Regions from separate parts of the Paenibacillus sp. S25 genome, predicted to be linked through region 3. Evidence: riboswitches for the same ligand, from Rfam matches in the RefSeq annotation. Region 3 holds a riboswitch; each other region holds the start of a gene.
The links. Region 3 has a riboswitch for thiamine pyrophosphate ahead of KAI37_RS02220 (ABC transporter substrate-binding protein). Riboswitches for the same ligand answer to the same signal wherever they lie in the genome.
Positions count from the first base shown of each region.

Region 1: linked by a shared signal. The riboswitch ahead of tenA (thiaminase II) and the one ahead of KAI37_RS02220 (ABC transporter substrate-binding protein) in region 3 are both predicted to bind thiamine pyrophosphate.
Region 2: linked by a shared signal. The riboswitch ahead of KAI37_RS04485 (ECF transporter S component) and the one ahead of KAI37_RS02220 (ABC transporter substrate-binding protein) in region 3 are both predicted to bind thiamine pyrophosphate.

Region 1 covers NZ_CP073683.1:4,620,736-4,630,958, reverse strand. Annotated here, with positions in the region: gene KAI37_RS20195 (6-phospho-beta-glucosidase) at 1-1,056, opposite strand, end outside; gene KAI37_RS20190 (LacI family DNA-binding transcriptional regulator) at 1,242-2,216, shown strand; gene KAI37_RS20185 (helix-turn-helix domain-containing protein) at 2,375-3,793, shown strand; gene KAI37_RS20180 (aspartyl-phosphate phosphatase Spo0E family protein) at 4,185-4,352, shown strand; gene thiE (thiamine phosphate synthase) at 4,297-5,010, opposite strand; gene thiD (bifunctional hydroxymethylpyrimidine kinase/phosphomethylpyrimidine kinase) at 5,007-5,837, opposite strand; gene thiM (hydroxyethylthiazole kinase) at 5,834-6,676, opposite strand; gene tenA (thiaminase II) at 6,751-7,440, opposite strand; TPP riboswitch at 7,575-7,677, opposite strand; gene KAI37_RS20155 (NAD-dependent malic enzyme) at 7,770-9,491, opposite strand; gene KAI37_RS20150 (glycosyltransferase) at 9,997-10,223, shown strand, end outside.
Region 2 covers NZ_CP073683.1:985,104-995,326, forward strand. Annotated here, with positions in the region: gene KAI37_RS04455 (helix-turn-helix transcriptional regulator) at 1-847, opposite strand, end outside; gene KAI37_RS04460 (limonene hydroxylase) at 1,047-2,612, shown strand; gene KAI37_RS04465 (nucleotidyltransferase domain-containing protein) at 2,632-3,450, shown strand; gene KAI37_RS04470 (3' terminal RNA ribose 2'-O-methyltransferase Hen1) at 3,472-4,923, shown strand; gene KAI37_RS04475 (polynucleotide kinase-phosphatase) at 4,920-7,529, shown strand; gene KAI37_RS04480 (TatD family hydrolase) at 7,550-8,347, shown strand; TPP riboswitch at 8,392-8,501, shown strand; gene KAI37_RS04485 (ECF transporter S component) at 8,752-9,348, shown strand; gene KAI37_RS04490 (ABC transporter ATP-binding protein) at 9,348-10,223, shown strand, end outside.
Region 3 covers NZ_CP073683.1:490,033-500,255, reverse strand. Annotated here, with positions in the region: gene KAI37_RS02230 (bifunctional 2',3'-cyclic-nucleotide 2'-phosphodiesterase/3'-nucleotidase) at 1-1,719, opposite strand, end outside; gene KAI37_RS02225 (pyridoxamine 5'-phosphate oxidase family protein) at 1,940-2,374, opposite strand; TPP riboswitch at 2,645-2,754, shown strand; gene KAI37_RS02220 (ABC transporter substrate-binding protein) at 2,946-3,989, shown strand; gene KAI37_RS02215 (MTH1187 family thiamine-binding protein) at 4,486-4,779, shown strand; gene KAI37_RS02210 (ABC transporter permease) at 4,776-5,552, shown strand; gene KAI37_RS02205 (ABC transporter ATP-binding protein) at 5,597-6,547, shown strand; gene KAI37_RS02200 (TatD family hydrolase) at 6,540-7,382, shown strand; gene nfsA (oxygen-insensitive NADPH nitroreductase) at 7,486-8,229, opposite strand; gene KAI37_RS02190 (heavy metal translocating P-type ATPase) at 8,515-10,223, opposite strand, start outside.

The DNA.
Region 1 (10,223 bases), 1.8 Mb from region 3:
ATCATAAGGAACATCATCAATCGCACCATTGTTACGTGTACTAACCACCATCAATGTGCCTTTGTTGTTATAAATGGAATTAATGATCTCACAGGCTGCATCGCTGTAATGCGCACCGCCGCGTTTGGATAATTCCTCTGGTTTGTAATCCAGATTCGGATCTTTATACAATTCAAACAGACTTTCTTCCAGACGTTTGACCACTTGGCCCCGAGTTCCTTCGTTTTTGGCTTCCTCTAATTCTTCCTTGAGCATGTTATCCGTCATATAGTAATACCGATGGTAAGGACAAGGCAGCATTTTCAATTGACGAACTTGATCATACAGGAAGCGCATGTTCTTAATATTTTCAACGACTTTCTCTGGCTTTGCGCCCGGAGCGTACAGTCCTTCAATGACTTGCTCTGTTAATTCGGCTCCTGTTTTGTCATAAACTTTGTGCCAATGAAGGTGGTTAATCCCTGCAAATTTAAAGAACAGCTCTTCTTCTGGTTTGTCCAGCACAGCCGATGCACTCTTGATCGCGCCGATTGGAACATTACATAATCCGATGACTTTATCCCACTGACCATAACGAAGCACAGCTTCGGTGACCATACCCGCAGGGTTAGTAAAATTAATCAACCATGCATTCGGACACAGTTCTTTCATATCTTCGACGATACTGAGGATAACGGGTATGGTGCGAAACGCTTTGAACATTCCTCCGGCACCATTGGTCTCCTGACCGATCATGCCATGTTTTAACGGAATACTTTCATCCTTAATCCGGGCTTCCAGCAAGCCTACCCGGAATTGGGTCGTTACAAAATCGGCGTCCTTCAACGCTTCCCGACGATCCAGTGTCAAATGTACCTCACAATCAATGCCTGCGGCCTTCACCATCCGTTTGGCCATGGCGCCTACGATCTCCAGTTTTTCACGTCCTGCCTCAATATCTACCAGCCACAATTCCCGAATGGGAAGCTCTGCATAACGTTTGATGAAGCCTTCTACTAATTCTGGTGTATAGCTGGAACCTCCGCCAATGGTTGCAATCTTTATGCCTTTTTTCATGGTTAGTGCCTCCTAAGTATGTTTTTTAACCGCTTTCTTAAGCACAAATTCACTGTAATCCCTGTAATGCATTACAGGTCAAGCGCTTTTATAAAACTTATTTTGGGAAGGTGACAATTATAGGGCGGGCACTACGAACATGCTAAACACGAACATGCTAAAATAGGAAGAACGAGGTGAGAAAAATGGCGAATATTCATGAAATTGCAAAGCTGGCAGGTGTATCCTCGGCTACGGTGTCCCGTGTCATCAACAACCATCCGTACGTAAGTGAACCGACAAGACAGCGTGTGCAGGAGGTCATAGACCGACTGGATTATGTCCCTAATTTAAATGCGGTATCTTTAAAAAAAGGCATGACCAAGCTTATAGGGATTATTTCACTTTCTTTTAATGACTCATTGGGTTTATTTGTGCGTGGATTTACAATGTATGCCCAGGAGCATGGCTTTAATATAGCGCTGTTTATTACGAATGGGGAGAAGGGGCGAGAACTTGAAGCGCTGGAAATGTTGCGGAGAAAGCAACTGGACGCCTTGGTCTGTATGATTCGTGTTAATGAGTGGAGTGTGATTGAGCATTATACAAAATATGGTCCGATTGTGACCTGGCAGCGTGTAAACATTGAGGCAATCCCGTCTGTATTTATGGATCAGTATCAGGGCTATACGCTGGCGTTGGAACATTTGTACGCCCGAGGATATCGGAAAATTGTGAATGTGTACGGCAGCATGCGGGGGTTGAATACAAAGGAACGCATTCGAGCTTATCATGACTTTTGCGAAAAATACGATTTGGATGCTGAGGCCTTCCCGCATTTTTATGATTTAAATTCAATAGAAGCTGGTGAACAAATAGCTCATTGGTGGGCAGTACGAGAACAAACAAATAGACCGGATGCCTTTGCCTGTTCTACCGATTATTTGGCAGCAGGTCTTTTGACTGAAGCACGGAGACTTGGTGTTTCTGTACCAAGCGATTTTGCAGTAGTAGGCTTTGATAATACTGAAATATCGCATTTGCTTGATTTAACTACGATTCATTACCCGATAGACAAGCAAGCGGAGAATGCGTTCATTATGATTTGCAATGCCCTTGAAGGGCAAGATGAAACGATACATCATCTGGAATTCAAATTAGTAGAGCGAGCGACCACCTGATTCCAAAAGGGACTTCTTGTTAGTGGTTATTAATTACCATATTCAAGTTTATATAGTAGGAATAATGGAAGAAAAATGTTGACACATGTTAATAATTGGTGAATAATTTGAGGTGAAAGTATAAAATTTGGATTTTTTGTATGAAGGGTGGTTATGACTTGGGACATACACCTACGATTTTGGCGAAGTTAGAGGATTATTTAGGGGAAAATAATTTGACGCTGGCACAATTTGCCGAACATTCAGGTGTTCATCAAAGAACACTTAATAATTGGATTGCCAAGCATCGTCCTGTTGCGATACATCAGCTAGATCGAATCACTTGGGCTATGGGACTACCAGAAGGTTTTTTTTACGAACTATACATAGATAACTACATCATTGAGCGTTCCCCGGATTGGAGGCGAATTGAGCCGTTGTTGTTTCGCTGTGCGGAACTGGACAAGTTGGATGCTATCCAGCTTGTAGTGGGACATATTATGGACAATCTTCTATATTCCCCAAAGTTATTTGATGCAGCAGAAAAATTATTCGCACAAGGTCAGCACAATGCTGCATTGTTGCTCTACGAAGGGATTGCGGAAGGCGAGAAGTACCAGCACTCTGAACGCTTGGCTATCTGTCAGTATCGTCTATTTACCATTCAGGTGGGGAACAATCAGATCCGAAATCTCAAGGCGGCTACACGATTTGAACCCTTTGTCGAGCGTCTGAATGAAATAGATCAACTTGATGCGTTAAAAGATTTGGCGAATGTGTATCGTTCTCTGCGTGAATGGGACAAGCTCGATGCAACTGCTCGAAAAATGAGAGCCAAAGCGGAGATCCAATATTCTTTGAAACATCAACAGAAAAAGCGAGAGTGGGAGGAGTCTGAACAGAGGCTGAGTCGCCCGATGTTTGTGTACATTACCTATGCTGATTTACTGTGTGCGAGTGTCTGTGAAGCGCAAGGCGATTATCAGCAAGCACTACAATTTACAAATGCCTACTCTGATTTAGATTGGGTGATCGAGACAGACCAGGAAACCCAACACTGGGTCAACTTGTTCAAGCATTGGGCAGAAGGTAATATTTTTGTAAATAGGCTCCTATCTGGAGATACCAATGTGCTTCCTCATTATGTTGAATATATTGCATCCACATCAATCACTACCGAGAATGAAAAGCTATCCAAGTTGCTGAACGTTATGATTGCTGCTAACCGATATGCAATAGATATCAATGATGTCCTTTCACGTTTTGAAGTGGAGATTAATTCTTTTGCTCTGCTATCACAATCTGCTGATATGTACACCCAACAAGTGATGCCAGATTATTTTGCATGGTTTGGTTACGAACTGGCTTATTACTATTTAAGACGGGGAATGTACAATGATGGCTTTAAACACTTAATATATGCATTGGTAAAAGCCCACATACTAAATAATGAGACTTATTTTATAAACTGTACGGGGCTTTTTGCACATTTCCAAGCACACGCGCTTCCCGAAACAAGGGAAGAGTATTTCAAACTATTAGAAAAGGTGTGGTTAGACAATGTTGAAAAAAATGATTCTGCTGATCATCGCTGCTAGCTTCTTGTTTATTTTAGCAATGCCTGTTCAGTCGCATAACCAAAATCAAAGAATAACGCCTCACGTACAAATTGGAGGTGCTTAAACGGCTAGAAACAAAGACAACTCTCACCGACTAGTTCAAGTTTGGGGAGTTCAGCGGCTATTAGAGATCAAACAACATAAGGTAAATCTCTAAGTCAGATTTGATTGGTATGCTCTATATTCATTGGATCTTTTTATGCAAAGGGCCTCTGTTCCACTTAATTAGTGGAAACGGAGGCTTTTTTATGTGGATTTAGGGGCATCTTTGTTTATGCAAACTTTTGGGATGTTCTTTTTTTGTTAGGCGCATCATTTGAGAATCCAAAAAACGTCTTTTTGTCATAAAATATGACATATAGGAGGGATCATGCTGATGAACCAAGGTGTGACTTTACTTTGTGTCGAACGAGCTAGGAAGAAACTGTACCAGGTCCAGAAAAAGTATGGATTTTTAACACATCCCAAAGTAATAGAACAATCTAAAAAGCTGGATGATCTGTTGAATCTTTATCAAACATGTAGATCGGATCATTGAGAAATGAGACCATATTTTTCTTTAATTCCTTGACCGCACCTCTAACCTGTTCTGACTGTGTCACGGCTGAAATCACCGCCACACCATCTGCACCTGCACGTGCGACTTCCTCAATACGGTCCACTGTAATACCTCCGATCCCAACAATCGGCACATCAATTCCCGCTTTACGCATCTCATATATAATTGCCGGTCCCTGTACGGCATGGACATCATCTTTCGAGATGGTGGGATAGATTGGCCCGACGCCGAGATAATCCGCACCTTGCAGGATGGCACGACGTGCTTCCTCAATGGTATGGGCAGAGACGCCTAGAATTCGATTTCCGATTCGCTCGCGGACGGATTCGGCGGATTCATCGTCCTGACCGATGTGAACGCCGTCGGCGTCGAGTTCAAGAGCCAGCTCCACGTCGTCATTGATGATGAAGGGGACACCAGCGTGGCGGCACAGTTCCTGTAGCTGGCGCGCAAGTTCGAACATAGGAACGCCCGTTAACGCGCCGTGGCCCTTTTCTCGAAACTGGACCATGGTTGCGCCGCCAGCCACAGCCTCTTGCACGACCCAACTTGGTTCAGCGAGGCAGTTCACGCTTCCAAGCACCAGGTACATCTGTAGCTGGCGGCGCACCACCTCTGGCAATATTCTGCTGCTCATCGGAGTACCTCCTGACGACGGCGGTAGGCCCAATGATTGGTTGGGCCATGTCCCTGTCCAAGGTGTAAAGTATCCTCAATCGCCGCCTGGATGAAGGCTCTACCATTCGAGATAGCTTCCAGTACAGACATTCCTTTCCCTAATTCAGCAGTTATCGCTGCCGAGAAGGTACATCCTGTTCCGTGTGTATGGACAGTCCGTACCCGCTTGCCGCTCAGCTCTGTAAAGGCGGTTCCGTCAAAGAGCAGGTCAACAATCTGTCCGCTGCTCTCGCTCTCGTCAGCGTGGCCGCCCTTGATCACAACGAATTTTGGTCCCATACTGCTAATATGTCTCGCAGCCTCGCGGCGATCCTCCATCGTACGGATGCTGATCCCTGTCAGGGCTTCTGCCTCCGGGATATTCGGTGTAACGACTAGGGCCAAGGGAAACAGGTCGTCCTTCAAAGCCTGCACCGCTTCCAACTGCAGCAGTTCAGCACCTCCCTTGGCAATCATCACGGGATCGACGACGACCTTTTTCCAGCCGAACTTTCGGATCTGCTTGCTCACAAGACGGATGATACCCGCATTAAACAGCATGCCAGTCTTTAGGGCATCTACTCCAAGGTCTAATCCTACAGCTTCGATCTGTTCCGCTGTTGCTTCCTGTGGCAGCGGATATACGCCGTGAACCCCTAAGGTATTCTGTACGGTAATGGCCGTAATAGCCGACATGCCGTACACGCCAAGTTCTTGAAAGGTTTTGAGATCGGCTTGAATTCCGGCCCCGCCGCCACTGTCCGAACCGGCAATCGTCAGTGCTCTGGGTACACGAACGTCTGTCATCGCGCACCACCTGCTGTGGTTGTTCCTGCTTCACGGACAGTGACATGCCCCTCCAGCGAACCTGTATGTAGTTTGGCGAGCTCGTCGAGAAAGGCAATCTGGAAGCTGCCGGGCCCCAGCTCTGCGGTACGTGCTGCGGCTCGGGAAGCTGCTGCACCGTAAAATGCCAAGCCTGCTGTACCTGCGAGCAGCAGGTTGGGTTCAACAGCTGCAAAAGCACCTAACACAGAGGTCAGCAGGCAGCCTGCTCCGGTTACCTTCGTGAGCAGCGCGTCTCCGCCGCTAATCATTCGTGCTTCGGCCCCATCGGTGATGACGTCCTCTTTTCCAGTGATGACAACCATTGAATTGAGCGTTTGAGCAGCCCGAATTGCCAGATCGACATTGCCGCTGTCAGCACTGTCACCAGCATCTACGCCTTTAATCTCACGCGCTTCTCCAACAAGATGCGCGACTTCGGCTGCATTGCCCCGCACCAATGAGATTTTGACTTCTCTCAGGATTCGCAGTGCCGACTCAGTTCTAAAGCTCGTTGCTCCCGCACCGACCGGATCTAGCAGGACCGGAACACCGTGTGCATTCGCCGATTGTCCAGCAATGATCATGGCATCCACCAGTTCGCGGTGCAGCGTACCGATGTTTAACACGACGGCTCCCGCTATTTTTGCCATATCTGCTACTTCCTCGGGTGCATAGGCCATCACTGGGGAGGCGCCCAATGCATACAGGCCGTTGGCCGTAAAGTTAGTGACTACCACATTGGTCATATTGTGAACGAGGGGTTTGCTGTTTTGTACCTTCGTCAGGAGAGCTGAATAACTTTTTTCCCATGTACTCATAATGATTATCCTCTCTATAGTTGGTGGTTCAACATGGCATTAACCGTACTTCACGCATCGAATCGCCAGGATGACTATTCTAAGACCGCTGCCTGCATCTGGACCGGCCATTCTTCCTGGTTATAAGCCATGTCCCAGAACTTATATTCCAGCTGGCAACTCAGTACAAAATGCTCAATCATCCGCTCTCGCTCAGCAGCCGTTGCGCCTTCTGCCCAAGCATCTACACGTTCTCGGAACTTGAGTGTTGTATCATCAAGCTGGTCTCCATAGAAGCCCATCCATTCATAGAACGGATGAGACTCATCCGGCTTTACTTCATCCAGCAGCCTGCGGCCAATCTCGGCATACGTCCACATACATGGCAGCAGCACAGCCAAGATCTCGCGCAAACTGCCCTCATGCGCGATCGTCAGCATGTGACGGATATAGTGATGGGCCGAAGGAGCGAGTGGATATCCCTGCAACTCTTCATAGGTCACCCCTGCGACAGCACAGAAATTTTGATGCGGATGAACCTCGCTGTGGAGAATAAAAGAGATTTGTTCATTAAATACTGCCATGTCCTCCCGATTCGTGCATTTGGAGATTGCGATGCCGTATATCCGCATGTAGGCGTTCAAATATTCAAAGTCCTGTTTTACATAGTGAATCAGCTGTCCCCTTGTCAAACTTCCTTCAGCAATACCTCTCACAAAGGGATGCTCAAAAATCGCTTGAAAAATGCCGTCCGCCTGCCGACGGAGTTCTTGTGTAAAACTCAATTTCCCCACCTCCATTAATTGAAGAGCAAGAAGTCCTGTAAGGATACAATTCCGAAACAACGCTAAAAAGCCGCCCCGGAAAAATGGAGCGGCTTCAACATAGGCCCAATGCGCAAAAAACGCTTGAAACCTTATATACGAAGGCTCCACTTTCCTACGCTAGTACGAACTAGATCAGGTTCAAAGGGTCCAAGATACATTCTTGTCTCAGCCATATTGGCTCCCCTAGTGGACTTCTATTCTTTTGACTATTACTGTACATACGTTCATACGCTATGTCAAACATAGTGTGCAAAATATTAAATTTCCTCTAGTTAGGTTTTTGGGGCTTAGTGAGGGTGATGAATTACACTTTCCACGGCTTTGACCTTGGCATATTCCGGTTTCCACATTGCATCTCGTATAGCTTGTTCCACATCTGAAATGTGCGCCTGAGCTACCTGATCCTGAATCGCGGCATTTGCAACCGCAACCGCAACAGCGTACGAAACTTCGCGTAATTTTCGGATATGAGGGAGTAGCGCACCGCCAGGCGTATTCGAATCTACACCATTGGCAACAGCAACTGCTGCGGCTGTAAACATCGCAGGGGTAATCCTTTTGGCTTTAACCACAATCGCACCTAGACCCAGTCCCGGAAAAACAAAGGCATTGTTCGCCTGTCCAATCTCAAAATTTGTATCGTTATAGGTGACGGGCTCAAAAGGACTTCCGGTTGCGATCAGTGCTCTGCCATCTGTCCACCGGATCAAATCCTCGGGTACTGCTTCTGCAAGGTTTGTAGGATTGGACATGGGCATAATGATCGGGCGTTCTACATGCTTCGCCATCTCCTTGATGATTTCTTCAGAAAAGGCACCTGCTACACCGGAAGTTCCAATCAATATCGTAGGCTTCACCTGACGGATGACCTCCAGTAGCGGTATTTTGCCGTCACCCGACCGGGTCCATGAGCTGACTTCATCCTTTTTGCGCACATACGGTTTCTGATACTCCAATACGTCTTCCATATCTTCCGTTAACAGCCCACGATAATCAAAGGCCCAAAAGGACTTGAATGAATCATCTGCGGAAAGGCCATCCTCGATCATAGCGCCCCGAATTTGGTCAGCGTTACCGATCCCTGCAGCCCCTGGGCCGAAAACAAGTATTTTTTGTTCACGCAGCGGAGTCTTGGTGACACCCACCGCCGAAAGAATCGCAGCCAGGGTCACCGCTCCTGTACCTTGTATATCATCGTTGAAGGTGAGAATGCTTTGACCGTATTTTCCTATAATATGGCGCGCATTTACGCTACCCACATCTTCCCAATGTAAAAGCGCCTTCGGGAATTGCGCTAACGTTTTGCTGATAAAAGTATCAATAAACTGGTTATAGGCTTCTCCGCGAACCCGTTTATGGCGGTTTCCGATGTACAGTGGATCATTCAGCAGCTTTTCATTATTCGTGCCCACATCCAGTACAATTGGCAGCACCCGCCCGGGATGAATGCCTGCCGCAGCCGTATACACTGCAAGCTTGCCAATCGCAATGTTAATCCCCCCGACGCCCCAGTCACCAATCCCCAAAATACTTTCGGAATCTGTCACGACGATCAGATCCACATCCTCGCCGCTTAATCCAGAGTTATAGAATGCTTGTCCGATGCCATTCGGGTTATCTATCGACAAATATACGCCTCCAGGGCGGTTGTACTCGTGACTATACTCTTGAATCGCGGTTCCTACGGTCGGCGTGTAGACTACGGGCAGCATTTCACTCAAATGATCGGTTAGCAGCCGGTAGTAGAGTACGACATTTCGATTGTGAAGGTCGTTGAGAGAAGCATTTTTACGCAGCATGGTGGGTTGTGCGAGAAACTGCTGATATGCACGTACGCTCTGTTTCTCCAATGAAAGGACGGTTGGAGGAAGGATTCCTTCCAAACCCAGATCTTTGCGTTCTTCTTCTGTAAAAGCGACACCTTTGTTCAAAAGAGGATTTGCCAACACATCCTTTCCCCGTAATGGAGTAGATAATGACCCATCGCGATTGACATAAAATGCTTCCATAGAAAGACCTTCCTTCTCTTCATTTTCATAACGAAAGGATTTCACAAAATTCGATTCCAGTCGCTCCGAAGTGCAAGATATAGACGAACTAAACCATTTCGATCTATATCTTGTTCATTGAAAGTCGCTTATCGGATTTTTGCAAAATCCTCAAGATGACATGTTGTCCATAGTATGGACGTGCAAATCTGTTTTATTCTTCTATTTATCTATGACAAAATAACCATATATATTTCCTTCTGTTGATCTAAAAGAACTAATTTTCGATATAGATGCGCTACCTAATTCTGATGGTTTTGGTTCTAATGAATCAGGTCTAAATACTCTGTTTTTATTAAATATGAAAATCAGTTTTTTTTCTCTTATATCCTTATATATCATGGAGTGTCAGCTATTTTGTTAAGGAAATATGAAGTATTTGGACATTAATTTAACTCCTATAAGCAAACATTCTTAATTCTTTTTCAACAAAATAGAACTATTCGGAGGAAAAGGAGAGGTTTGTGTGCAGGGACCTATAGCCATTTTTAGCGATAACGACAGGGCTATTGATTATCCCAATGTGATTTGTTTTTACCAATATATACAGTGCGAGGACACGGAGGCAGCTTCAGTCTACGAGAACGCATGTTGTTGCCTGATTGATTATAGGGAGCCGGGGCAGGCGGTGCAGAAAGCCAATCAGATCCGTAGCCAATTTCCGCAAATGCCATTGTTACTGGTGACGGATGT
Region 2 (10,223 bases), 500 kb from region 3:
GGGGTAGAATGGTATGTTCACGGCCCTCCGTCTCTTTTTCAAACAGCGGGTTTGTGTTCTGTGACCCGTACATGCTTCGTTTGGATGTCGAAAAATATAAAAAAGTTACACAGCGGCGTTGCCGAATGGCGTGCAGAAGCGGATGAATATGGGCTTCGTCCAGAATGCGTGAATAATAGTGGTATTTATATAAAAAAGGTTCGATTATATCCCGATCTCCGGCTTGACGGCGCATGGCCTTTTTAAGATGATCTCGCAACAGATATCCCTGCACAGAGGGAAGCTGGGTGTTGGCCATAATGTCTACAAAATCATATAAGTCCAGTAATTCCTCGTCTGTCAGTCCTGTCACCAGATCGTTGCGGACAGCATAGCGATAAGGTCTGCCACCGGGTTCCTTGCGAACCACGCCGACTTCGACCAGATATTTCAGATCGGAACGAATCGTTTTCTCATCCGGTAGCGAACTGTCGGAAGGCAGCCCGTTGCAGCAAGCATCCAGCAATTCCATAGTGGTCAGAGGCTGTGACTGTAGCGCTGTGAGCAGAAGAGATAAGCGGACGCTTTCTGATTCCTTGAGCGATTTGGCCCGAAACAGGAATAGTAGTAATGGATCAGCGGATTCGTAATAATTAAAGCGCAGCATCTCATTAAAATCATGTCCCTGGTCCTCAGGCAACTGCTGTTGTACGGATTGGGCGATTTCCTTGAGACGCCGGATTGTTTTATCAAAGGTATGCACTGAAATGCCCAGTCTGTCTGCAAATTGCTGCCGATTATAAGCGCCGCTGGTCAGTGTGAGCATGCGCAGGAATTGAATTTCTTTATCAAAACTCTCTCTCGCCATGATGCATTCTCCGTTTCTGTTGCCGATCTCCGAAAGCAAGTATCCCTTTATTCTAACAGGGAAGGGATGCAGGAAAAAGGGAAATTATTCTTCTTTGTAATACTTTCACCATGTTCACGACTTCCAAAATAAAGCATCATAGAAATATAAGATAGCACGATGAAATAAGAAGCAATACATAACAGAAGGGTGATGCAACATGTTTGGACGACGCAAAAATGAAGTGTTATATCCATGGGTAGGCAAGCTTTCGATTTATGAAACGATTATGCAGGGAATGGATACTCAGGGTAGGCTTACTGATGATCAATTACCGGATGATGAAGAATATTGGGCAGGTCACACGATGCGTTGGGTGGCAGGAGGATTAGATGGAGCATTTGGGCATCATGGTGCTGGCGAGCATGTAGCCGACAAAATCAAGGATCTGGTGCAGCTGTTGTCCAGACAATGTCGTAAGCCAGGAATGAAGACGAGACGTGAGACGTATGTACGCTTGATGGAGGAAAATGCGCTCAGTCTGATTGATCCGTTGCTGGATGCGGTGCGCCAGCATCCAGCAATTCAGCCAGACCGATTGTATGAGGAAGCGCGTTGGCTGGCTGAACATGGAGCACACCGTAATGTGGTGAAAATCGGCATTGCATTGCTTGGATTACTGGAGACAGAGCAGCATCACGAGCTTATTTTTACACTAGCGAAGCATGATGAATTCACGCTATATGCGGCTGTGGCAATCCGTAATATTTCGGAGCAAGCCAATGAACAGTTGTATACGTTAGCCAATCAAGTACATGGATGGGGACGTATTCACGTAGTGGAACGGCTGGAGCCTGCGCGTCAAGAAATACGTGATTGGCTACTGCGGGAAGGATTCCGCAATAATGTCATGTATGAATATCTTGCTTATGAGTGCGCTCATAAAGGCGAGCTGCATACAGTCATCGCCGTTCCGCAGATTGATCAGGAGTTGTTTGAAGGGGCAGGCGATATATTGTCGGCTTTGCTGGCAGCAGGCGGACCTGCGGAAAGTATAGACGATTATGAGCATGCCGCTATGGTTATAGGTAACTACCTTCGTCATGCCAAGGCCATGTGCACGACGGTGCAGCATTTTACGATCATCATGGATATTGCAGACTTTCTGGATGAAGAGGACGATTCATGGGAGACACGTTATGAGCATGAATGGACACCGGAATTGCGTAGACGTTACGCGTCGCTGTGCCAGCAGATGATGGACGATCCGCAGTGGGTGAAGCTGGTGGAGCAGGAATTGCAGCATGCAGATTCACCTCATCTCCACTACGCCATTCGTGTAGCTCGAATGCTGACACTAGATGTATGGCCTGTGCTATTTGATCAATTAAGCAGATATCCAGTTAAGCCGACTCTGTACTTTGAACTCATCAAGACAGAGGATGAACAGCGGGTACGCAAGTTGGTGGCTTTTGCAGAACAGCACTTGCCCTTGGGAGAGATTGCTTCCGGCCCTGCTAATCTACCTGGGTATGGACTGGAGTATGAAGCGCATCAATGTCTGGGTATGCTGTTGCAACTATTGTCTTCTCACGAAGGAATGGGACAAGAGCTAGTTGCTGCCGGGCTTTGGAGTCCGGTGACCTCCAATCGCCGTGCAGCGCTTCATGTACTCAAGGTATGGTCTTCTGAGATGTGGGGAGAGAAAACGACAGAGCGCCTTCGCCGCTTATCGGTAGCTGAAACGGAGGAGTCGATTAGAGAACAGATTCGGGAAATACTTTAATGATAAGGGAGGGAACAACATGACAGATGTGAAGCATGGGCAGGGTTTCATTCAACCAGAAATGCGCGAAATGATTTTGCGTGAGCTGCGCGCATTGGAGCAGGCGGAGCAGGTGCGCATTGTGTACGCCTGTGAATCAGGCAGTCGGGCATGGGGGTTTCCTTCACAGGACAGTGACTATGATGTACGATTTATCTATGTAAGACCCGTAGAATGGTATTTGTCTATTTTTGATAAGCGGGATGTGATTGAGCGACCAATCAGCAATTTGCTGGATATGAACGGCTGGGATTTGAAAAAGGCACTCCATTTGTTTCGCAAGTCCAATCCGCCTTTACTGGAATGGCTGCAATCTCCGATTCCCTATCTGGAGCAGTATTCAGTGGCTGACCAGATTCGTGCGATATCACCGTTAACCTTCTCTCCGAAGTCCTGTGTGTACCATTACCTGAATATGGCGCGAGGGAACTATCGGGATTATTTGCAAGGAGAACAGGTGAAGATTAAAAAGTATTTTTATGTACTGCGCCCACTGCTGGCCTGTGGCTGGATTGAACGTTACAACAGCATGCCTCCGATGGAATTCGTAGACTTGCTAGAGGAATTAATTCCGGCCGATACAGAACTTTATCAGGTGATCGGGCATTTGCTGCAACGTAAAAAAGCGGGCGAGGAACTGGATATTGAGCCACGGCTTTCGGTGGTGAATGATTTTATCCAGCAGCAAATTGCTTATTTTGAACAAAAGGCGCCCTTGCTTCAGCATATGGAAAGTGGACTTGATCAGCAGTTGGATGATTTGTTCCGCGTTGCGGTGAATGAAGTATGGAAAGCATAAGCTGGGAAGGAGAAGTGGAGTATGCACATTACGCTAAAAGCAACCGGAACCCATGCAGGGATGATTTCGCATTTGCTTGCTAAGAATCCTTACAATACGTATGATCGCACAGAAAAAGGTGCACGTGTACGCATGGTGTACACTGTTTTTACCGAGGAAGAGGCTGAGATCGTCATTCAGGCTTCGCCAGATTCGATTGATTTGGTCAAAAACAGTCCGGACAGCTATGATATTACACAATATATTAATGACCGGGAGTTTGTAACCAGCAGCTTATTTTGCACCTATATTCGTGGCTCGCTTGGCACAGCCCTGAATGGCAAACCCAAGGAAGACTATACAGAATGGGTGACGCACCCTTTTGCGCTGGAGTTATCGTTTGGGCCCGTTGCTTCGGATTTGCCGGATTCTGTGGTGGAGGGACTATTTGCTCCGCTGGGCTATCAAGTGGCCATAGAACGAGGGGAAGCGGATTATTCTTTTCAGCTGAAAAATCGAAGCACCGTCAGATATGTCACGTTAAGTGGCCACCAGACGGTACAGTATGCGCTGCGTCAGTTATTGCTGTTGATTCCGGTGCTGGATAATTATAAGCATTACTATATTAGTGAAGAAGAGTTTGACAAGCTGAGACGTTACGGTGAAGGCTGGTTGCCAGAGCATCCGCTACGCGAGCTCATCATTCGACGCACGCTTCGTTTTACCAATCTGATTGAGCAATTTGAGCAATCTGATTCTGCTGAAACAGGTACTAAAAAACATATTGAAAAGGAAACTGTCCAAGCTCAAAAGGATAAGCACGAACAGATTCAACAGCCAGAACAGCCACAGGAGGAAGGGAAGCAACAGCCTGCTGTACGGCTGAATGAGCTGCGGTATCAAGCTATTATGGACGTGATTCGCAAGCTGCCTCGCAGACAGAAAATCGTAGATTTTGGTTCAGGAGAAGGGAAGCTTTCGGCTCGGATGGCCCGAATGACGGGCATTGAAGAAATTTGGGCGGTGGAGCCGTCTGCGTATGCACAGGTGAGAGCCATGGAGCGTTTTGCCAAGCTGGAAAGGCATACCGACGCGATCATTCCTACACCCATGATGGGCTCTCTCTTTTATTATGATGAACAATTGCGGGGCAAAGATGTGATGATCCTATGTGAGGTCATTGAGCACGTGGACGAGCATCGTCTGAACCGGGTGATGAAGACGATTGTGACGGAGTATCAGCCAAATGTGCTGATCGTGACGACTCCCAATCGTGAATATAATGAAGTATATCGCATGAACCAGCAAGAGCTGCGGCATGGCGATCACCGTTTTGAATGGAATAGAAGCGAGTTTCAGGAACGATGTGAGCAGTGGATTGAGGAAGCTCCTTATTCGATAGCGCTGAAGGGGATCGGAGAAGAGGTTGAAGGCTTTGGACAACCGACCCAAATGGCTATATTTACGCGCAGAAAGGAGCAGAAGGAAGCATGAGCAATTCATCCAAACGTACGATTCATTTACCGCATGCTGGACTGGTTGTGTTGGTGGGGGCCTCCAACAGTGGCAAAACCACATTATTGGACAGGCTGGTGAGCGAAGGGATTCTAATGGAGACAGAAGTGGTATCCTCGGATCATTTTCGCAAGCTGGTTGGAGATACGGAATTTATAGACTGGAGTGGACTTCCAAGGCTGGAATCGGACGTACTGTTCTATGAGTATCAGCAAATGTCAGCCAAGGCGTTTGAGGCGATGGATACGATTCTGGCTATGCGCTGTCGCTTGAATAAGCTGACGGTTGTGGATGCCACTCATTTGTACGCTGAGGATCGCCAGAAATATGTACAGCTGGCAGCCAAGGCTCATGTTCCTGTTATGGCCTTGGTACTGGATGTACCCGAAGCTGTGCTGCTGGAACGTGATTTAGGCAGGGAGCATCCGCGTGGCCGCCAACGGGTCAAGCAGCAGGCACAGCTGTTAAAACGGAACCTGCGTGGTATCCGTGAGGAAGGCTTTAACGCTTGCTATGTCCTTAAGGATGTAGAAGAAATGAACTTTGTTCGCCGTGTGCAGCCACTGTTTCATGAGATTGGTTCAGGTATTGACATCATTGGTGATATCCATGGGTGCTACCGTGAGATGCTGGAAGTGATAGAGCGGCTAGGATATACGGAAGATACGGAAGGACTATACCATCATCCAGATGGTAGAAGACTAGTATCTGTCGGGGATGTGATGAGCCGTGGCCCAGAATCGTTACAAGCGGTGCAGTTCTGGAAAAAGCACGTGGATGCCGGACTAGCGTATATGATTGACAGCAATCATGGCTGGAAAATCGGCCGTTACCTCGATGGAAGAAAGGTGACTCTCAGTCATGGCGATGAACGATTTGCAGAGGAACTGGCCCAATATGAGCAAAAAGCGGGCAAGACAGCGGCGGAACAGCTTAGAAGCGAGTTAAGGGATTTTCTGCTACATGCACCCTCTCATCTTATTTTTGGCAGAAATGGATTGCGACACGTGGTCGTGGCTCATGCCGGGATTAAGGATCATTTTATTGGCAAACAGTCGGCACGTATTTCTGATTATTGCCGCTATGGAGATACGGAGGGGCAGGATGCGAACGGAAAACCGATCCGTAAGGATTGGTTCGTGGACCATGAATCGGGAGAAATAGTAGTATGGGGACATGATCCGAGACCGCAGCCTACCCTTGTGAACCAGACGGTGAATATTGATCAGGGTGTGGTATTTGGCGGTATGCTGACCGCTTATCGTTATCCGGAAAAGGAATTTGTCAGCGTTCCGGCACATGAGAATTATGCGAATGATCCCGATAGCCCACTTGTCCGGTGGCAGAGAAAACGGTTTTCCCCGCCGAATTTACGCAAGCTAATCGCTGGTTACAGTGTGCTGACGGAATCGTATGGCGAAGTGCGCGTACAAGGAGAATGGATCAAATCCGCTATAGATACCGTGTCACATGTGACTGTACCCATGGAGGAGCTGGTGTATATTCCACCGACGATGAGCCCTGCTCCAGCGGTGTCTGCAGAGGAAGGATATCTGGAGCATCCACGTGAGGCGCTGGCTTATTATCGCGGGCAAGGAGTACAAACGATGGTGGCCGAGAAAAAACATATGGGTAGCCGGGCTATTCTACTATTATTCAAAAACGAACAGGCCGCTGTTGAATATGTAGGCTACCCGACATTGGGCACGATCTATAGTCGGAGTGGGAGAGCTTTCTTTGAACAAAGCCTTGGGAAGCAAGTGCTGGAGAAGCTGAATGTGGATCTACGGACTGCTGGATATTTTGAACGGAATCAGACGGATTTTGTATTGCTGGATGCGGAAATTGTACCGTGGAATCTCAAGGCTCGGGAACTGATTGCTGCACAGTATGCGCATGTGGGGGAGGCAGCTCTGCTGGATCGCAGTAAGTTGGTAGACAAGCTGAAGCAGGCGAAGGTTGCAGGTCGAGAGGTTGGAGACTGGTTGGAGGAAATGGAACAGAAGTACGCGAATGCCGTAACGTTTCAAGAGGCTTTTCAAAAATATTGCTGGGATGTGGACGGTCTGGATGAAATTCGTATCGCACCGTTCCATACGCTGGCACACAGCGGAAAGACTTTTTTCGGCCATTCTCATATTTGGCATATGGAGCAAAACCGGGAGCTGGCTGGGCTGTCTTCTCTGTTTATGGAGACAGAGTATCGCGTTATCACGGACGAAGCAAGCGAGGAAGAGGTCATTCGCTGGTGGAACGAGATGACAGAGGATGGTCATGAGGGGATTGTGATCAAGCCGGAACGCTTTTTGATGAAAAATCGGGACAAGATGATTCAGCCTGCAATCAAGGTGAGAGGCCGGAAGTATTTGCACATCATTTACGGTATGGATTATCTTGCCTCTGAGAATTTAAAGCGTCTGAAGCAGCGTCGAACGAACAAAAAGGAGCGTCATGCCCTGATGGAGGGAGCGCTTGGTATGGAAGCCGTGGAACGTTTTGTCCGCAAGGATACGGTAGATCGTATTCATGAATGCGTCCTTGCCGCGCTATCTCTGGAATCGGAGCCGATTGATCCGAGATTGTAGTTTGCGAAGGAGGGATTGAGATGGAAAGGGGTACACCGTTAATTGATATTGGCGTGAACTTGATGCACCGTTCGTTTCATGCGGATCGGGAACAGGTGGTAGAGAGAGCCGCAGCTGTAGGAATTTCACCCCTGATTATTACCGGGACCAGTGTCCGCAGCAGTCGGGAGGCTTCTCAGTATGCAGCACGTTATCCGGGCAAGCTGTATGCGACAGCTGGCGTGCATCCCCATGATGCCAAAGACTGCAGCGCAGATACGATTCAGCAGCTCCGCCAGCTGGCGAGTCAGCCGCAGGTCGTATCCATAGGGGAATGCGGATTGGACTATAACCGTGATTTTTCGCCGCGTGATGTGCAGCGCCGATGGTTTGGCGAGCAAATCCAACTGGCGGGTGAGCTGAATATGCCGTTATTTTTGCATGAACGAGATGCACATGAGGATTTTGTCGCTATGCTTCGGGAGTATCAAGGGCTTGTCGATAAAGCGGTAGTGCATTGTTTTACCGGCACGGAACAGGAATTGCATAGGTATGTAGAAATGGGACTGTATATCGGGATCACCGGCTGGATTTGCGACGAACGGCGTGGCAAACATCTGCGTGAACTGGTCAGAGATATTCCCTTGGACCGTCTGATGATTGAAACAGATGCTCCATTTTTGACCCCGCGTAATTTGCCCGTGAAGCCCAAAGAAGGGCGTAATGAATCGATGTATCTCGCTCACATTGCTGCTGCGGTTGCCGAATGTACAGGCCGAAGCATGATGGAGATCGAAATCGCCACGACGGAGACAGCCAAACGTTTCTTCGGATTATAGGATTGTCAAAGCCATAGATGTGGTATATATTATAGTGAATTAAAAAAGCATTGTCGGGAGCTTGAGAAAGTCAGGCTGAGAGGGTGGCCCTTGCCACTGACCGTGAAATCTGATCTGGGTAATGCCAGCGTAGAGAAACCAAGAACACTATACAGGAATGCCGCTTGTTTTGCGGTTGTCGATAGATTCAATGTATGTCCTAGCATTTTACCTTGATCCTGACTTTGGCTTGGTATCAGTGTAGAAGCTTAGACTACTGGTTATATAAGGCATATCGACGAATGATGTTTTGTATGGTACTTCACCTTTTACTGCGCATAAAGCTTGCCTGGAGATTCAGCTCCAGACAAGCTTTTTTTTATGGCCAAGAGGCCAATTATAAGGAAAAAGGGGAGCACGCAATAATGAATACTGCTGTAAGAGCGTCCAAAGGGTTGAAGCTGACTGATATTTTGGTCACGATTGTGATCGCTGTTGTGTTCGGGTTAGTCTACAAAATATGGGGACCTGCCTATGATTTAATGAAACCATTTGGTCTACACGCCGAGCAACTGATGTATGGCATGTGGTTTATGGCAGGCACGTTTGCTTATCTCATCATTCGCAAGCCAGGTGTTGCAATTTTGGCAGAGGTGGCAGCGGCAACGGTCAGTGCTTTTTTGGGAAGCGAATGGGGGATGTCCACTTTGTACTATGGCCTGCTGCAAGGCTTGGGGGCGGAGCTGTTTTTTGCGGCTTTTCTGTATCGGAACGCAAACCTGTGGGTTGCTTCGCTAGCTGCGGCTGGGGCGGCTGTCGCTTCTCTAATTTTAGACTTCAGCTACGGGTATATTGATCAGCTTTCGACCTGGAACTATGTTTTGTATATTGGTTTTCGCATGATTGGCAGCATTGTGATTGCCGGGGTATTCGCTTTCTATCTGGCTAAGGCATTGGAGGTAACCGGAGTTACGCGAAGTTTGAGGCCTGCAACGGAACAAGATTATAAGGGGCTGGATTGATGAGCCAGGCAACCGAAGATGTGGTGGCTTCGATCACCCGTCTTCGGTTGAAATTCCCCGGTGAGCAGGAGCTGCTTTTTCACAATATGTCTTTGTCTGTCCGCAAGGGAGAAAAGCTGCTGCTACTGGGACCGAGTGGATGCGGTAAATCAACGCTGCTCCAAGTGCTAAGCGGTCTGATTCCACGCACGATAGAAGTGCCTATGAAATGCGATGCTGCTGTAATCCCAAGTGTCTCAGGTATTGTATTTCAAGATCCTGATACGCAGTTCTGTATGTCATATGCAGATGAGGAACTGGCTTTTGTGTTGGAAAATAATCAGGTTCCTCGTGAGCAGATGCGATCCCGTATTCGCGAGCTGCTGATGCAGGTTGGTCTATCGACGGAGGATATACACATGCCCATTGGCAGCATGTCACAGGGAATGAAGCAGCGGCTGGCGATTGCGTCTGTGCTGGCTATGGAGCCAGAAGTGCTTTTTCTGGATGAGCCCACGGCTTTGTTGGACGAGGAAGGCACTACACAGGTGTGGGATACCATTCGCAACATTTCGGTAGACCAGACACTGGTGATCGTGGAGCATAAAATTAATGAAATTGTCCATGATGTGGACCGGATTGTAGTGCTTTCTGCTCAAGGGGAGATTATTGCGGATGGAAGGGCGGAAGAAGTATTTCATGTGCATCGGCAGGCATTGTCCGAGTACGGTGTGTGGTATCCGGGAGTATGGAATGAATCGTCTTCGCCACGTTGGAGTGAAGCGGTGACGCAACAGAACGGTGCGGGGATTGATTTGCTGGAGCTGGAACATTTTAGCGGCCTCCGTAGTTTAAGTTCAGTGATTTATGTGGAGCATGCGCAGGTGAAGCCTGGC
Region 3 (10,223 bases):
GTTGGCCAGTTTGGATGAGGAAGCACGATAGTTATTGGTGGCTACGATAAATTTCTGCGCAGGATCAATAGCCTTCCCATTGTATTGCAGATCCTTGATACGATGAGCTGAAGAATCAATAATAGTTCCCTTGGCATCATATCGTGCAGGCTGGGTTACATCAATCTGGTAATTCACACCGTCAATGACATCAAAATTGTAGGTTGGGAAATCTTTGTTGATCAGCGATTGCTCCTCAGTTTGCTTTGGATCAATGCGGTTGAACTGACCTGCAGACCACTCCAGCCACTCCTGAATTTCAGCACCGGTCACTTCTACAGCATGAACCGTGTTCGGATACACATACAGATCGGACACGTTTTTAATCGCTATCGTACCTTCAGGAATGTTGGTGTAATACTCGGCTCCGTTTCGACCACCGGCCTTGAATGGAGCGCCTGCCGACAATACGGGAAGTTTTTCGTATTCAGTTCCTTTAAGATGGTTTTGAACATACCATTTCTGTGCATTCGTTACGATTTGAATAGAAGGGTCGTCCTGCACTAATGCAAAATAACTGTTAATCGGTGCAGTCGTTGTTCCAACAGGTTGACGAATATAGTCCAGTGTTCCTTTATGCTCTTCCCTGATCGAATCTGTCAGTTTGTAGTCAGGAGTAAACTGCACAGCCTGGTTTGTGGTACTCACAACCGGACGCACTTGAGACTGGGAGTTGATTACGTTCCACTCGTTTTTTTTCTTTTCCAGGCTCAGATCAATAATCCCCAGATCCTTGCCCCATGAAGAAGCTTCCACGGCCGGTACGCCATTAATGGTTCCCTTATCCAGATCTACACCCTTCATATCTTTAAAATCAGGGCCAGGGAAAGATTTATGAGCATGCCCAAACAGAATAGCGTTAATTCCGTCCACCTGGCTCAAATATTTAACGGCATTCTCCATCATTGGCGTTTGTGGCACATCCTCATAACCTGTATGCGCAAGAACGACAATAATGTCGGCACCTTCCGTTTTCATTTGAGGAATAAACTTTTTCGCCGTTTCAACAATATCCTTCGTAACGACTTTATCCTTTAAATTGGCTTCATCCCACTGCATAATTTGAGGTGTGACCAAGCCGATTACGCCCACTCTAAGGATATGCTCTTGGCCCTTCTCGTCCGTTACCGTTTTATCAAGAATTCGATAAGGGGTAAAATAATTTTTAGTAGCTTGCCCCCCCTTATCAACATAAACATTCGCATTTACGTAAGGAAAATCGGCTCCCTTGAGCGACTTCTCCAGAAAGTCGAGGCCGTAGTTGAATTCGTGGTTGCCCACTGTCGCCGCATCATAGCCCATCAGGTTCATCATCTTGTAGACCGGATGGACACCGCCTTCTTTCTCGAAGGTTTTATTTCTGGCCATATAATCGCCTAATGGATTGCCCTGTAACAAATCACCGTTATCGAACAGCATGCTGTTTCTCGTTTCACTACGCGCCTGTTGGATCAAACCGGCTGTGCTAATCAGGCCATATTCGTTGGTTTCTTTGTCCGAATAGTAATCATAGTTCATCAGGGACGCATGAATATCCGTTGTTTCCATAATCCGCAAATTCACTGTAGCGCTATCGCGAGAATTGCTAGCTGCCCAGGATGGAGCGGCTGAAAACACCAGCATACTACAAGCTACAACTGCTGCTGTAAACCCTTTAAACCAATTTTTACGAAATAACAAAATATACCCCTCCTCATTAAGGTGTATGCCTCATATACATACTTTTGCACATATATGTAAGCCTTGAACCCACCATTTCTATTTTAATCCAACGCCAGGCAAAAGAGTAGTCATTTACTTAAATTATTTATGAAAAAATAATTAATTTTCTCAAAAAATAAAAACCAGCAAACCTCCTTAAAAACTCGGAGATTCACTGGTTTGTCGATTTATATTCTTATTATTTATTCCACACTTGGCGCTCAGTTTGCTGACCCACATACTCAATGCGTGTCGGATTCACGTCCAGAATGACATAATCGGGATCATCCGGTCCGGAAAACCATTCCTTCAAGGAATCGTTCCACACTTGTTTGCGCAGCCCCTCATCAGCTGTAATCTGGACGGTAGCCTCCACTTCTACGACTTCCTTCGTACCGCCAACTTCATAACCCAGCAGCAGATAAGCATTCGGATTGTTTTTTAGCTCATCCACTTTATGTGTTTTTCGATCTGTCGCCAGATGAATGTTCATTCCATCGTTAAAAAGGGCCATATAGCGTACTTTCGGTTTGCCACCCTCTACCGTACCTAACGAGCAAAATTTGTTGTTATCCAAAGCCTTCACAATGGCTTGTTCCAGTTGGTTGCGATCCAATGTTTCCGTTTTACCCACAGTACAACAACTCCTTTTCACGAATTAGAATTCTCTACGGCCACGCCATTGGGCACCAGCCCATCTGAACCTACTTGCGTAGCTGTTCTGAAAATAACATGACCCGATCGAATCGGATTGATTCATGCTCATTTTCAGATCAAAGCTCACAGTAAAAGTGTACCCTGTCGTTCGGCAAATGAACCGTCATCTCTCCCTTCATGCTGGACAGACCCGCATTCAAGGCATATAATCGTCGTAGTAAACCCGAATAAATGAACCCATTAAACCATACAATGCCAGGGGTGCTGGAATCGGCCGGCTGAGAGTGTGTCCCAAGACACTGACCCTTACAACCTGATCTGGGTAATGCCAGCGTAGGAATGCTTAAGCAAGATGTGCCTTTTTTACATAGGACCATCCCTTACTTTGGTATATACAAGCGCAAGCGTCCCGGAAACTCGGGGCGCTTTTTTTATTGAAGATTATGTTGTTGGAAAGATCGCGTCCGGCAGATGTTATTTTTAGAAAATGGGGAACTTAAGCTGTCTGATTGGACGGATAACGGGTAATTAAAGGAGAGAACACAACGATGAAGCGCATGAAAATGTTAAGCCTGGGACTGATCAGTCTGTGGCTCATGGCCCTGACCCTGACCGCTTGCGGTGGAAGTGCCCCCACATCCCAAGAAGCGGCTCCCGCTACCGACACCCAAACGTCTACTCCGGCAAAGGGGCTCAAAGATGTTAAAGTCGTGCTCGACTGGACACCCAATACGAATCATACGGGACTCTATGTCGCTAAGGACAAAGGATTTTACGAAAAAGCGGGTTTGAATGTCCAAATTGTTCAACCTGGTTCAGGCGGAGCCGATCAAATGGTTGCTTCTAATGCTGCACCTTTTGGTATTAGCTACCAAGAAGGCGTCACACAAGCTCGTACGCAAGGTGTGCCGCTTGTATCCATCGCTGCGGTGATTCAGCATAATACCTCAGGCTTCGCAGCCCCAGTAGATCGCGGAATTAAGAGCCCGAAAGATTTTGAAGGTAAAAAATACGGCGGTTGGGGCTCTCCCGTAGAAGAAGCGGTCATGAAATCCATCATGGATTCAAACAAAGGCGATGTGAGCAAAGTGAAGATCGTCAACATGGGCAATGCAGACTATTTTACAGCCGTGAAGCGGGATATTGACTTTGCTTGGATTTTCTATGCATGGACCGGAATCGAAGCCGAGCTTCGAGGTGAGCCATTGGATATGCTGTATGTAAAAGATTATTCCAAAAGCCTTGATTACTATACGCCTGTAATTGTAAGCAACGAACAGACGATAAAAAATGATCCAGAGCTGGTCAAAGCGTTCATGGACGCTACCGCACAAGGCTATGAATACACTATCGCCCATCCAGAAGAAGCCGCGGACATCTTAAGCAAAGCTGTACCAGAGCTGGATAAAAAACTGGTGCTCGCCAGCCAAAAATGGCTAAGCCCGCGTTATCAGGACGATGCCGCGCAATGGGGCGTGCAAAAAGCAGAGGTATGGCAAAACTATTCGGACTGGATGTACGAACGCAAGCTGCTCAGCAAGCCTTTGGAAGTCGATAAAGCCTTCACAAATGACTTCTTGCCCAAGCGCTGACCATTTGTTAAAACGCAAAATAAGACCGAACTAGAGAAGTGAACGAAGCGCCACTAGGCAGTCGGATGGTGCCTCCCATCGCTGTTGTACCCAGAATTCTTTTATGAATATCCAGAGGTTGAAATCTGGGTACAAAGGCGAACGCTAACGCTTGTACAGCACCATTCCGCCCACTTCGTTCTCGTTCCACTTGGTTTATTCTTTAGTTTTTCATATTATCTAAGCGCTAAGTAGGTGCGCTTGTGTGTTAATAATGCCACACAAACCAGCTTTAAAAACAGGGTGCTTTTAAGGCGGTTGGCAGCGGAGCGGTTCATTTGAATCTGGAGAAGCGCAGCGTTCGCCTTTGCCGTTGGATTCTTAACTTTTAAAATTTATTCAAAGAATCCCATGGCAACAGCGATCGTAAGATCAAATGAAACGCGGAGCGGTCTCAAACGCCTTAAACCACCCTATGTTCTCTAAAACACTCCAAATAAAGGACAGGTGAATTTGCATGGCTAACACACTGCTCAGTATTCAAGTAATCCCTAAAACTCCTAATAATGAGGACTCTTACCCGTATGTAGATAAGGCGATTGAGGTCATTCAGCGCTCCGGCGTCAAACATCAAGTGAATCCATTGGATACGACCATGGAGGGCGAGCTCGACGAGTTGCTGAAAGTGGTCAAAGAAATGCACGAGGCTTTGACGGAAGCGGGCAGTCCCAGCGTCATTTCACAGATCAAAATCGCACATAACCCACAAGGCATCAGCATGAACAAGCTGACCGAGAAATATCGCCCATGAATCCGAAAGGCAAGAACGCATCCTGGTGGAAAAGCGTATGGCCGCCCCTTGTGGCGGTCCTCTTCTTTTTAGCGGCCTGGCAGGGGGCGGTTTCCTATTTGCATGTTGAATCCTGGCTGCTGCCTGCTCCATCCCTCATCGTACAAGAGGGCATGGCACAAACGGCGCTGCTTGGTGCCCATACATGGGCTACGATTCGTCTGACACTTGCGGGATTCGCTATAGGGACAGCAACGGGACTGTTGATCGCCATCGTTCTTCATACAATTCCTTTTCTCAAATCCGCCCTGTATCCGCTGCTTATTCTGAGTCAAAACATTCCGATCATCGCTCTAGGGCCGCTGCTCATGGTGTGGTTTGGTTTTGGCGTGCTGCCCAAGCTGATGGTCATTACCCTAGTATGCTTTTTTCCCGTGGCTGTAGCGGCCATGGACGGGCTGACTCGAACAGACCGTACGATGATGAACTATATGCGGATGTCGGGTGCAAGCCGCATGGCTATTTTTATGAAGCTGGAGCTGCCACATTCCCTGCCGCAAGTCTTTTCTGGCGTTAAAATTGCTGCTACCTATAGTGTGATGGGTGCGATCATTGCGGAATGGATCGGAGCTAGTGAAGGAATTGGATATTATATGCTGCTGCAAAAATCAGCCTATCGCACGGACCTCATTTTTGCCGCCATCGGCATTATTGTTGCACTCAGCTTACTCATGTTTGTGGTTATTTTACTACTGGAGAAATGGCTGGTTCGCTGGAAACCCGATCAAGAGTAGCTTCCTCCTTGAATTACATACAGCAAAGAAAGGACGTGGCGCGTATGAGTCTGCATCCGATTGAATTATCATCACACAACGTGGCTAATGAACAACGAACCGGGGAACAGCAGAGACGATCAACTGCTCCTCCTGCTTTGGAATTGGACGGGATCAGCCTCGCCTTCCGCGAAAAGCGAAGCTTACTGCCCGTACTGCAGGATGTATCCCTCACAGTCAAGCCAGGAGAATTCGTTTCCCTCATCGGTCCGTCAGGCAGCGGCAAAAGCACGCTGTTTCACATCATCGGCGGGCTACTCAAACCACAGCAGGGACATATCCGTATGCACGGACGGGACATGACTGGTGAACGTGGGCATATCAGCTATATGCCGCAGCAGCCCGCCCTTTTCCCGTGGCGTACCACGCTGGACAACGTACTGCTTGGGCAGGAAAATGCTCCACGTAAAAATACAGCAGTACCCCCTCAGTACGCCAGTGAACGCGAGCGTCGTAAAGAAGCCTTGCAATGGCTCGAACAGGTTGGACTTGGTAAGTTCGTCAAGGCGTATCCACATACGCTGTCTGGTGGAATGCAACAGCGCGCAGCCTTTCTTCGCGCACTGCTCAGCCCGCAGGAATTAATGCTGCTGGATGAGCCGTTCAGCGCACTCGATGCGCTGACACGTGCAGACATGCAGCAATGGTTATTACGGATGTGGGAAAAGAACCGCCGTTCTGTGCTGTTTATTACCCACAGCATTGAAGAAGCGTTGCTGCTCTCCGACCGCATCTATGTGCTGTCGGCGCGACCCGCTTCAGTGGTGCATGTCGTAGATGTTCCTTTTCCCCGCCCGCGTAGGGAAGAAATCACCCTCGATCCGCTCTTTATTGAATGGAAGCGGACCATGACCAGCTGGATGCGCGAGGAAAAACATAAACTGGACGGCGACATGGACACCACTGAAAGTGTCCGTAAAACTACCTCAGACGACGGGGTAAATCATTATGAATAATCTAAATAGGCTCTCTGCATTGAAATTGAACGCTTCCGCAACCGCTCCATTGATCGACGCGCATATTCATTTAGACAGCTACCCGCCCGAACAACAGGAATTACTGCTCGCTTCACTTGCCAATAGCAGCGTCCAAGCCGTGATAGCCGTGTCGATGCATCTGGGCTCCAGCCGAGCCAATCTGCAGTTAGCCAAGCGTTACCCCGGGCTGGTACGACCAGCCTTTGGCTTTCATCCCGAACAGGCTCTCCCACCGCAAGCTGAGCTTAACCTCTTGTTCGACTGGATGGGCGAACATGTACAGCAAATGGTCGCCGTGGGTGAAGTCGGCTTGCCCTATTACAATCGGCTGGAAGCCTCACAGAGCGGTTCACCTTTTGACCTCGCTCCCTACATAGTGCTACTAGAGCGCTTTATCCAGTTTGCAAGCAAGCATAACAAACCCATTGTCCTGCACGCCGTTTATGAGGACGCAGACATCGCCTGTGAACTTTTGGAACGTCATGGCATCACACAGGCGCATTTTCACTGGTTCAAGGGCTCTGCCGCCACGACCGAACGTATGGCCCGGAACGGCTATTATGTCTCCTTCACACCGGATCTCCTGTACGAAGAAGATATCTGCAGTTTGGCAAGACAGTATCCGTCTGATCAGATCATGGCAGAGACAGATGGTCCCTGGCCGTTCGAGGGACCTTTTACTGGACAAGAGACACATCCCCGGATGACTGCCGACGTCATTCGTGCGTACAGCAAGCTGACCCATCAAGATGAATCTGCCGTCCGTCAATTATTTTATGAAAACACGAGACGCTTTTACTCACTATCTGATTGATAAAGGCATACCAGCAAAGAACCTCCTTATTTACGCGGGACTTCATCATGCGTAAATAAGGAGGTTCTTTTATTTTGCAGATTTTTTTGTCACTTCTCAGCTTTTATTGCTTCAAGAAACCCTTATGTTCCAAAAATGGCTTCAACTGCAAGCGTGCTGGCTCGGTCAGTCTCGCAGCCATTTGCTCAGACCATGGCGTAGAACGTTGACCGCCTGTACGTTCCTTCAAATATTCCGCAGATGTGTGATCGTATACCTCTACAGCTTTCATCGTCTGGTTTTTATCGTAACCGTTCATATGCATAACACCGGACAGTGGAAGACGTGGACGCAAGCCCGTTTCCTGATCCGGTACACCAATACACATACCGAACACTGGATACACCAGCTCTGGCAACCCTAACAACTCAGATACCTCTGCTATTTTAGTACGAATACCGCCGATGTAGACGATGCCCAGGCCCAGTGATTCAGCGGCTACCGCTGCATTTTGTGCAGCTAACGCGGCATCAATGGTCGCAACCGTATAATTTTCGACGGAACCTTCATAGGAAGGCTGACCTGGCTGATGGTGGAGCGTGACCTGCTTCAAACGATACAGGTCTGCGCACCATACCAGAAACGCAGGGCATTGCTCAACGTAAGCCTGCCCTCCTGCCAACTCGGCAAGTTTTGTCTTTAAAGAAGGCTCGGTAACGGCAATAACGGTATATGCCTGCACATTGCTGGACGAGGATGCCATTTGGCCAGCTGCCACAATAGCTGCGAGCTGCTCGTCGGTAATGGGGTCTGACTTGAATTTTCGCACAGACCGGTGGTTCATCAACAAGGAAATCGTATCATTCATGACTGCTTCACTCCTAATCCATAATATAAGCTCTTTATCTACTTCAAGCTGTGAGTATACGAAGAAGTTCTTGCATGCTTGCATGGCACTCCTACAAATATTATGGAACTTTCGCGAATGATAAGCAACCTGACGTGATGAAAGTTGAATGGTCTAAAAAAACAAACGCAACAAAAAGCAAGCACGCAGAAAACCAATTGTGCGTACTTGCTCTATACTCTGATAATAACTTTATCTCGCAACAGATGTCCGACAGTACGCTATCCTGCTAATACCTCCATACATTTACAGCTTCACCCGTTGGAGACGCAGTGCATTCAGCACAACCGAAACAGAGCTAAATGCCATGGCTGCTCCCGCCAACCATGGGGCAAGGAAGCCCAAAGCGGCAATCGGAATACCGATCACGTTATAGCCGAGCGCCCAAAACAGATTTTGCCGTATGTTTGTCATGGTCCGGCGGCTCATCTCGATCGCATCAGGAATGCTGTTCAGGTTGCCACGCATGAGGGTAATATCCGCCGCCTCCATTGCCACATCCGTTCCCGTGCCCATCGCCATCCCAATATTAGCGGTAGCCAGCGCAGGCGCATCGTTAATACCATCCCCAACCATAGCTACGATCATGCCCTGCTCCTGAAGCCGTTTCACTTCTTCAGCCTTTCCTTCAGGCAGCACCTCCGCTAGCACTCGTTCAATTCCAGCCTCGGCGGCAACAGCCCGCGCAGTCCGTTCATTGTCACCCGTAATCATGATGACTTCAATGTTCATCCCGCGCAGACGGGTAACTGCCTCCCGTGACGTTTCTTTAATCGTATCCGCCACGGCCACCAGTCCTGCATAGGCACCATCCACAGCAACAAGCATCGCAGTTTTCCCTGCGCTTTCCAGCTCATTCATATGCTGCTCAGCTGAGTCATCTATCGCGATACCTTCCCTGCTCATCAATCGGCGTGTACCCGCCAATACCTGCTTACCTTCCACATGCGCTTTCACGCCATAACCCGGAATATTTTCAAAATCTGTCGGTCCTACCAGCTCAATGCCTCGATCTGCAATCCCCTTTACAATGGCTTCCGCCAGCGGATGCTCCGATCTTTTTTCTGCCGCACCGAGCAACCGCAGCAAATCCTTTTCAGCCAAGCCGCTTGCTCCAACCATAACATCCGTCAGCTCTGGCTTGCCATTCGTAACTGTACCTGTCTTATCCAACACCACTGCGTTGACTGAACGGGTCATCTCCAAATGCTCGCCGCCCTTGAACAGAATACCGTATTCAGCCGCACGTCCCGATCCTGCCATAATGGACGTTGGGGTTGCCAATCCGAGCGCACAAGGGCAAGCAATGACGAGAACTGCAATCATTTTCTCCAGTGAGCCTGCAAAATCAGTCGGCGTCACAAGGAAAAACCAGACGATAAAGGCCAACACAGCGATAGCAACAACAATGGGGACAAAAATACCGGAAATCTGATCTGCAATCCGCTGAATCGGGGCCTTGGAGTTTTGCGCATCTTCCACGACCTTAATAATGCGGGACAACGCCGTATCACCACCTACACGCTCAGCCTGAATACGTAGTACCCCGTTTTTATTGAGCGTCGCCCCTGTAACTGCGGAACCCGCTTCTTTTTCAACCGGAAGACTCTCACCACTTAACATGGATTCGTCCACTGCCGAACGTCCGTCCACGACCACACCATCGACAGGAATTTTCTCGCCGGGCCGTACAATAAAGATATCCTTCACACGTACCTGTTCGATCGGTATATCAAGCTCTTGTCCATCACGTACTACACGTGCCGTCGTAGCCTGTAGACTCATCAGGCTCTTGATCGCCTCGGACGAACGCCCTTTGGCTACCGCTTCAAACCATTTACCAACTAAAATAAGCGTAATTAGCACCGCGCTTGTCTCGTAATACAGCTCTGGCATGGTCATAACAGGCATTCCCGCCATTCCCTCCATGACATCAGACGGACGCAGAGTAAGGT